Regions from separate parts of the Sinomonas terricola genome, predicted to be linked through region 1. Evidence: predicted binding sites of a transcription regulator. Region 1 holds the regulator's gene; the other holds the start of a gene.
The links. The regulator LexA, encoded in region 1, represses DNA repair genes until DNA is damaged. The targets are predictions, from matches to a motif close to TCGAACANNTGTTCGA.
Positions count from the first base shown of each region.

Region 1 (4,207 bases):
AAGGCGGACTCGGCCGATCCGTTCGTCCTCGAACGGCTGCGGCAGCGCGAACCGCGGCACGTCGTCGTCTCGGCCCGCACGGGCCTCGGAATCGACGCCCTCCGGGAGCTGATCAGCAAATCGATCCCGAGGCCGCACGTCGCGCTCACGCTCCTCATCCCGTACAGCCGGGGCGACCTCCTGAGCCGACTGCACGAGAGCAGCTCGGAAATCCGATCGCTCGAGCACACGGCGGAGGGGACGCTGGCCCACGTCGTCGTGCGCGACGAGTTCGTTGCGGAACTGGAGCCGTTCGCGGTCGATGGGTGACGCAGTGAGCGAGGATGCCGAGGAGGCCGCAGTCAGGCTCCTCGACGTTGCGGTGGCCGCGATGGGCGGGCAGCAGCGCGAGGGCCAGCACGAGATGACGCGCCAGGTGGCCCGTGCTATCGAGGAGGGCACCCACCTCCTCGTGCAGGCAGGAACGGGGACGGGCAAGTCCCTCGCGTATCTCGTCCCGCTCATCGCGCATGCCCAGGAGAGCGGCCGCCCGGCCGTTGTCGCCACCGCGACGCTCGCGCTCCAAGCCCAGATCGTGGGCCGCGACCTCCCCCGGCTGCTCGATGCGGTCGCACCCGAACTGGATCACCCGGTCGACGTCGCCCTCGTCAAGGGCCGCTCGAACTATCTGTGCAAGCACAAGCTCTCGGGCGGCTTCCCGAGCGAAGACGGTTCCGACGGGGCGCTCTTCGCGCTCGGGGAGGACACCGCCGTCGCCCACTTGGCCGCCACGCCCGGCGGTTCGGGGCCCGCGACCCAGCTCGGCCGCGAGGTCAAGCGCCTCCGCGAGTGGGCCGAGGAGACGGAGACCGGCGATCGCGACGACCTTGTGCCCGGGGTGTCGGACCGCGCGTGGCGGCAGGTGTCCGTCACCGCGCTCGAATGCCTCGGCGCCCAGAAGTGCCCGCTCGCGGCCGAGTGCTTCAGCGAACTCGCACGACAGCGCGGCGCCGAGGCGGACATCGTGGTGACGAATCACGCGATGCTCGCAATCAACGCGTTCGAGGGGCTCAGCGTGCTCCCGGAGTACGACGTCGTCGTGGTCGACGAGGCGCACGAGCTTCAGGACCGCGTGACCGGGGCGGTGAGTGCCCAGCTCTCCGTTTCGATGGTCACTGCTGGCGCGGCGAGTGCGCGCCGGAACTGCGGGATCTCGGTCGAGGCGCTCCAGTCGGCGGCCGCTCAGCTTGAACTCGCGCTCTCGGCGGTGCCTACGGGGCTCCTCGGCCGGGGGCTCACCGAGGAGCTTGCGCAGGGCATCGGGCTCCTCCGAGACGCGTGCCGCGCCGCGCTTTCCGACGCCAAGGCGGGCGATGGCCAAGGCGCGGCCGACGGCGGGCGGCAGGTCGCACGGTCCCGTCTCCTCGCGATCCTCGAATGCAGCGAACGCCTGCTTGATGCCGAGTCGAACGGCGAGGTGGTGTGGGTCTCGCGCACGGCGACTTTCGATCCCTCGACGGGCTACTCGGCACCGGCCGACGACGCGCCCGCGACGTTGAGCGTCGCGCCGCTCAACGTCGGCGGCAAGCTCCGGGACGGCCTCTTCGCCGACCACACGGTGGTCCTCACCTCCGCGACGCTCGCGATCGGCGCAGCCTTCGAGCCCGTGGCCGGCGGCCTGGGGCTGCTCGGGAACGGCGCGCCGAGCTGGACGGGGGTCGACGTCGGGTCGCCGTTCGACTACCCCAAACAGGGCATGCTCTACGTCGCGAGGCATCTCCCGAAGCCCGGCCGGGGCCTCGCGCGCGAGGCGATCGACGAGCTCGAGGCCCTCATCCGGGCGTCGTCAGGCGGCGCGCTGTGCCTCTTCTCGTCGCGGCGCGCGGCAGAAGAAGCTGCCGACGAGCTTCGCTCGAGGCTCGATCTCGAGATCCTGTGCCAGGGCGAGTCCTCGATGAGCGCCCTCGTGCGTCAGTTTGCCGACGAGCCGGATACGTGCCTCTTCGGCACGATGTCCCTCTGGCAAGGCGTCGACGTTCCCGGGCATTCATGCAGGCTCGTCGTGATCGACCGCATCCCGTTCCCGCGGCCGGACGACCCCATGATGACGGCCCGTTCTCGAGCCGTCGCGCAGGCGGGCGGCAATGGCTTCATGAGCGTCTCGGCGTCCCACGCTGCGGTGCGGCTGGCTCAGGGGGCCGGTCGCCTCATCCGCTCGACCCAGGATCGCGGCGTCGTCGCCGTGCTGGACTCACGCCTCGCGACCGAACGCTACGGCGCCTTCCTGCGTTCGGCGCTTCCGCCGCTGTGGGGGACCACCGATCGGGGCGTCATCCTCCAGGCGCTCGAGCGGCTGGCCGCGGCGGGGCCCGAGCCTAAACCGAGCGCATGACGGAGACCACGCGGCCCATGATGGTCGCGTGGTCGCCGAGGATCGGCTCGTAGCGCGTGTTCTGCGGCAGGAGCCACGTGTGGCCGTCGCGCTGCCTGAACGTCTTGACTGTCGCCTCGTCGTCGAGGAGCGCCGCGACGATGTCCCCGTTCTCGGCGTTGTTCTGGCGCCTCACGACGACCCAGTCGCCGTCGCAGATCGCGGCGTCGATCATCGAATCGCCCTTGACCTTGAGCATGAAGAGCTCGCCATAGCCCACGAGCTGCCGAGGGAGGGGCATGACATCCTCGACGACTTGGTCGGCAAGGATGGGACCGCCCGCCGCGATGCGCCCCACGAGCGGCACCATCGCCGTGTCTGCCGCGCTCGCCATCTCATCGACGCTGATGCCGCCGACGCCGAGCACGGGGGAGCTCTGCTCCGTCTCGATGGTGAGCGGACCCTCGTCGAGGCTCAGCGGCATGAGGACCTCCATGGCCCGCGGACGCTTGGGGTCGCGCCGGAGGTAGCCGAGCTTCTCGAGCTGCGCGAGCTGGTGCGTCACGCTCGAAAGGCTTGCGAGCCCCACCGTGTCGCCGATCTCGCGCATCGACGGCGGATAGCCCTTCGTCTGGACGGAGCGCTGGATGGTCTCGAGGATCTTCCGCTGGCGCACCGTCAGCCCCTTGGCCGCGCGAGTCGCTCCTGCCATGCCGTGCTCCTTCTCTATGCCTGCGTGTGCGGCCCGCTTATTTTGTCGGACCCCTTCAGCATCCTGATCCCACCGTAGGGGACGAAGCGGCTCCTTTCAAACATGTGTTCTATCGCGTCTGGACACGATTCGTCGAGAGGTGCTAAAAAGGTCCCTAGGTGATTCGAAGACACATTCGAACGAATTGCTCAGGAGGAAGAACCGTGGCACACGCATTCGCAACACCGCTCGGAGGAGAGTCCGTGAGCCTGCTCGACGCCCTGCTCGGGGAACGGGCAGGCGCGTTTGAGGAGCCTGCTCCGCGGATGTCCGCGCCTCCGAGGCTGCGCCTCACACGGCGGGGCCGGTTCGTGCTTATCGCCATGCCGGTGTTCATCGCCTCGGTGTTCCTTCTGGTGGGCCTCGCGGCACTCTGGTCCCCGGCGCGTGCGGGGGATGCTGCGCCGGCGCATCTCGATGCCGTGCAGGTGACCGTGCAGCAGGGGCAGTCCCTCTGGTCCGTCGCATCGCAATATGCTCCGGATCGGGATCCCCGCGTGGTCATCAGCGAGATTGTCGACCTCAATGGGCTCGATTCGACGCGCGTGCAGCCGGGCCAGCAGCTCATGGTTCCCAAGTCATGAATTCAGGGTGCTGCTCGCCGCGGGCGTAGGCTGGACCGGTGAACGAGCAGACTGTCCAGCAACCAGCGTCCGGCCTCGCACGGCCGGAGGTTCTCACCCCGGAGGAACGCCTCGCGCGACTTCCCCTCCGTGATGATCTGCGCGGACAGCACCCTTACGGAGCCCCGCAGCTCGACGTGCCGATCATGCTCAACGTCAACGAGAACACGTATGGGGTTCCGGCGGACGTCCAGGACGCGATCGCTGAAGCGGTGCGCGAGGCCGTTGCGGGGCTCAACCGCTACCCGGACCGCGAATTCACCGAACTGCGCGAGGCGCTCGCCGAGTATCTGGGGCACGGGCTGTCGGCGGAGCAGCTGTGGGCCGCCAACGGTTCCAACGAGGTACTCCAGCAGCTCCTCCAGGCGTTCGGCGGACCGGGCCGCAGCGCCCTCGGATTCCCCCCCACGTACTCGATGTATCCGCTCCTCGCCGCGGGAACTGGAACCGCCTATCTCAAGGGCATGCGAGCAGATGACTACG
Region 1 is NZ_JAYGGQ010000004.1:75,465-79,671, reverse strand. It holds gene hflX (GTPase HflX) at 1-309, shown strand, start outside; gene SPF06_RS07385 (ATP-dependent DNA helicase) at 302-2,371, shown strand; gene lexA (transcriptional repressor LexA) at 2,355-3,062, opposite strand; gene SPF06_RS07375 (LysM peptidoglycan-binding domain-containing protein) at 3,266-3,685, shown strand; gene SPF06_RS07370 (histidinol-phosphate transaminase) at 3,724-4,207, shown strand, end outside.

Region 2 (4,207 bases), on a different contig from region 1:
GGCGGTGGATCTCGTCGCCGATGAGCACGAGTCGGCCCTCGAAGCCCTCGGAGCGCGCCGCGCGGGCGGCCGAGAGGCCTGCGAGGGAGGAGCCGACAATCGCGAGAGTCTTCATGGAGTTTCCTCAACCACCGTGGGGGATTCGGTCAATTGCAGTAAATGCAACAAGAAGCGGTATTCACAACAGTGAGACAACTCACAGGGCCGTGTCAAGAGGTTCGCCCGAAGTGGTTTGGCGCCCTCGGATGGCCTTGATGAGCGCAACTCCGCCCTCGTACGATGGTCTGATATATCAACGGTGTATCAGAACGATGGGCACGCGTTCTCGATGCCTTGGCTCGCACGACCTTGCTGCCCACGCGCTTTTCGGCGTGCTGAAGCCTTGCGGTCGGCGCGAGCCGCGCAAGGGGGTTGAGGGTCGACGCAGCTGGGCACGTTACCAGCGCGCCAGGAGCACCGGTTAGAACGGTGGCGGCTCAGCAGCGACTGGAGCCGGCCCGGATTCCCGGCTTCCCGTTGTCCTTGTCTCTGAGCTTTGGGTCGATGCTGGCTCCGCGCTTGGAGCCGCCTCGCGCTCTGCGCTTTCCGTTGACTTGAGTTCGGGGTCTCTCGCGGTCTCGATTTCAGAGCTTCCGGCTGCCTCGGGCTCCTGATCTTTCCCGGCCCCGAATTCCCGGTCGACGGGTCCCCCGAGAACTCGCGCCCCGAGCGGCGAAACCCAGAGGATGTCGCCAGGGCGTGCGTCGGCCTCGGCCTTGAGCCGCGTGGGTTTCCACAAGTGCAGGCTCTTGAGGGCGTGGTGCTTTCTGCAGAGCGCCTGGAGGTTCTCCGCGTCGGTGGTTCCGCCGTCCTGCCATTCCGCGAGGTGGTCGATCTCGGCCTTCGATGCGGGACTTGAACACGTCGGGAACTGGCAGACGCCGTCGCGGTACTCGATGAAGCGCCGCAGCCGTTTCGGCGGTCGGTACGCCGTGCGGCCAAGGGAGAGGGGTACGCCGTTTTCTCCTCTGGACAGCAGCTGCCACGTCGGTGCGGTCACGGCCAAGGCGCGGGCGGTTTCGGCGTCGATCGGCCCGTAGCCTTCCAGTTCGCCCGGTTCCTCAGTGACCCCGATCAGTGACTCCGCGGAGATATGCACGACGACCTCGGCCGCCGGGCGTGGCATGTCGGACTGGGCCACTTCTCGCCCGATGCCCGCGGAAGTGCCTTCGCCGGCGGTGGTGCCCTCGCGGTGATCGGAGCCGCCGTCGCCCATGAGCAGGCCGGCCAGCTCGTCGGCGCGGAGCTGGGGGAGCGTACGGCCTTCTCCTGACGCGGTATCCCGACGAGCACGGGCGAGGGCGTCGACGCGGTTATAGGAGGCCAAGCCGATTTCCGCCGGGAGGAACGCGGTCAGAGTGCACATGCCGTCCGGTTCGGGCCTGATCCACACGCCACGATCCCGCTCGGCCCGCACCCGACGGGCCCGGATCGATTCTGGGTGGAGCCGTTCGCGCAGGGCCCGCACGGCTTTCCGGAACTCGCCCGGCGTGCGCCGCCGGCCGGTGCGCGTCTCGAGGCGTCGCAGGCACTCGATCCCGAACTCCTCCGCCGCGGCCTCGGGCAGGGTCGATGTCTCGTCTGTGATGACCCGAGCATGCGCCTCAGACAGGACGCCGCCCTCGAGCGAGCTCAGGACGGCCATCTGCGGTCCGCACAGAGCCTCCGACGTGTTCACGAGCCTCGCGGCCGCGAACTCGCTGATGCCTTCCGCGACGGCTACCTCGGAGACCGCGAGCGCCCGGCCCACGTCACCGCCGAACCGCTCGGCCTGGCCCTCAGATTGGGTGCGGGCGCCCACCTCGCGGGCCTCCTCTTCGCTCGCGAGCCGGATGCGCTCCACGGCGAGGGCCTCAAGGGCGGCCAAGAATGACCGTGCCTGTCCGATATCTGCGAGTGCCCGTCGTGCGTCCTCGCCCGAGAGTGTCGACGGGTCCGGGTGCCAGAGCGAGCCCTCAAGCAGCGACCCCGGACGAGGGACCAGCATCACCGCCCCGGAAGTCTCAGGCCTGGCCCTCCAGGCGCCTGACGTACTCGAGTCCGCGTCCGCAGTCATCGATGCCCCCAACATCAATCGAAGATATAGACTAAGTTTATCACGCCAGAGCATCATGGTCGAATATAGATACTAGATATCTGCTTAGCTGAAGTGTTGCAGGGGCGGACCTTCCCGTCCTGTGCGCCCGCAGGTCATAGGGTGTCGGGCATGAGCGTCAGCGCAGCGCAGGCAGCCGTCTTCTACAAAGAGATCCTCAAGAACGGTCAGGTGTGGGGGATCCGCGATTCGGGCGGCATCCCCGCCCTGCTCAACAGCGACGGTGATCGCAGCATGCCGTTCTGGTCCCTCCAGAGCAGAGCAGAGAAGGTCATCGCGAATGTTCCCGCCTACAGGGCCTTCGAGCCTGTGGCCATACCGATCGACGTCTGGCGCACGCGCTGGATCGATGGGCTCGAACGCGACGGGATCCTCGTGGGGCTCAATTGGACGGGTGCTCGGGCCATCGGTTACGACTTCCGCCCGGCTGAAGGGCGCGCCCGCCTCGGCGTCGTCGAGAGCACAGATTGAACATGCGCATGGACCCCGCCGGCCGTTCTCCGCTCCATTACGCGGCACTGGAAAACGATGCCGAGGCCATCGCACGGTTGCTCGCCGCGGGGACATCGCCCGATGTTGCCGACCGTCAGGGCTTCACGCCACTCCATCTCGCAGCGCAGGAGTTCGCCCCTGCCGCGGCGGCTGCCCTGATCGATGCAGAGGCGACGGTGGACGCAGCAAACGCCTTCGGCAATACGCCTCTTTGGGTCGCGGTGTTCAATTCCAAAGGTCGGGGCGAACTGATTGGTCTGCTCCGATCCCGCGGCGCGGACCCGCTGCACGTCAATGCGAGCGGACAGACACCAGTCGGGCTGGCAAGGCTCATTGGCAACTACGACGTCGCCCAATACTTCCACGACGTGCCTCAATGACTTTCGGAAGCGCCGGAGACCTATCGTGCGCTGCCAGAGTCCCTCGAGTCCGGTGCCTAGAGCGGGTCGGTTGACGTCCTGGGCAGGCGGCGCCGGACGCTTGGAGAGCAGCGCTGCATGCTCAGACACTAGCGTCGAGCGCGTGATCTTTGCCACGGAACTCCTCATCCTGGGGTATGACAGTCCGTCACTTCGCGAACTCGCGGGCCTTCCAAAGGGAGATCGCTCCGACGCAGCAGCGCTGTGGGAGGCCGTCCGCGAAGAATTCGGCACCCGCCGTGAGCCCGAGGAGGAAGCCGCAAGATTCCTCCTCAAGCACTGGGCCAGGGAGATTGTGGAAGGTGGGCTCGACATCGTCGAGGGGTCCAGACTGATGCAGCGCGTCGGCTGGTTCCCTCTCGGACGGCCAGACATGCTCACTGGACTCGTGTATCTGCTGGATGTCTGGGACGAGATGCCATTGCGCCGCGAAGAGACTGCCTCCGAGCTCCTCGCCTTCGCCAAAGAGCTTTTGCGCGTCAACCCCTGATCGGGGCCATTCGCGAGGGCTTGGGTCCCCGGCGAGGTCCGCTGAAGAATTCGATCAGCTCGCGCGTGCGCGAAACCATAACAATCATGAGCCATGATCGAATATATATTCGACATGCTTGCATGGCTGACTGGTTTACCGCAGGTTTCCAGGGCCTCACTGATTCCGGCCGTCGCTACTTAAAGGTGCATGCCACGCCATCGCGCACACCGTGCCGCCATTCGACTACGTGACCTGGGTCAACGCCGAGCGCCGGCCGATAGCCGGTCTGGTGACGATTTCCTGGCCCCGGATCACGAGGAGGTCGTCACCGGCAAGCTCCGCCCAGGCGTCGTGGGCGGCTGTCTTGTCGTGCCCGGTGATGACGCGGAAACCCACCCGACTCATCCGCGCAACGGTCGCCAGCTGCTCCGGCGCAAGCTCGCCGCCGTGCGAATGGGTCCGCCTCAGGCCCAGATCTCGTAGCCCGTCAGCTTGTCGTAGAGCTTGCGCCGCTGGATTCCCTGGGCGGCGATCCACACGACGGTGTCGTCCGCGGTCGCCTCGTCGACGACGCCCGTGGTCACGAGCCGGCCTCCGAGCCACACCTCGACGGTGCGGCCGATCAGCTGGGACCAGTCCTCACGCCGTCCGCGTCCCGTCACGGTCTTGATGGCCTGCAACAACATGCCC
Region 2 is NZ_JAYGGQ010000001.1:802,003-806,209, reverse strand. It holds gene SPF06_RS03950 (NAD(P)/FAD-dependent oxidoreductase) at 1-115, opposite strand, end outside; gene SPF06_RS03945 (HNH endonuclease signature motif containing protein) at 461-2,026, opposite strand; gene SPF06_RS03940 (DUF2750 domain-containing protein) at 2,246-2,605, shown strand; gene SPF06_RS03935 (ankyrin repeat domain-containing protein) at 2,608-3,006, shown strand; gene SPF06_RS03930 (hypothetical protein) at 3,107-3,535, shown strand; gene SPF06_RS03925 (hypothetical protein) at 3,761-3,922, opposite strand; gene SPF06_RS03920 (hypothetical protein) at 3,982-4,203, opposite strand.
Region 2: a site for LexA is predicted at 2,155-2,170, ahead of SPF06_RS03945 (HNH endonuclease signature motif containing protein). Genes of this name have one in related genera too.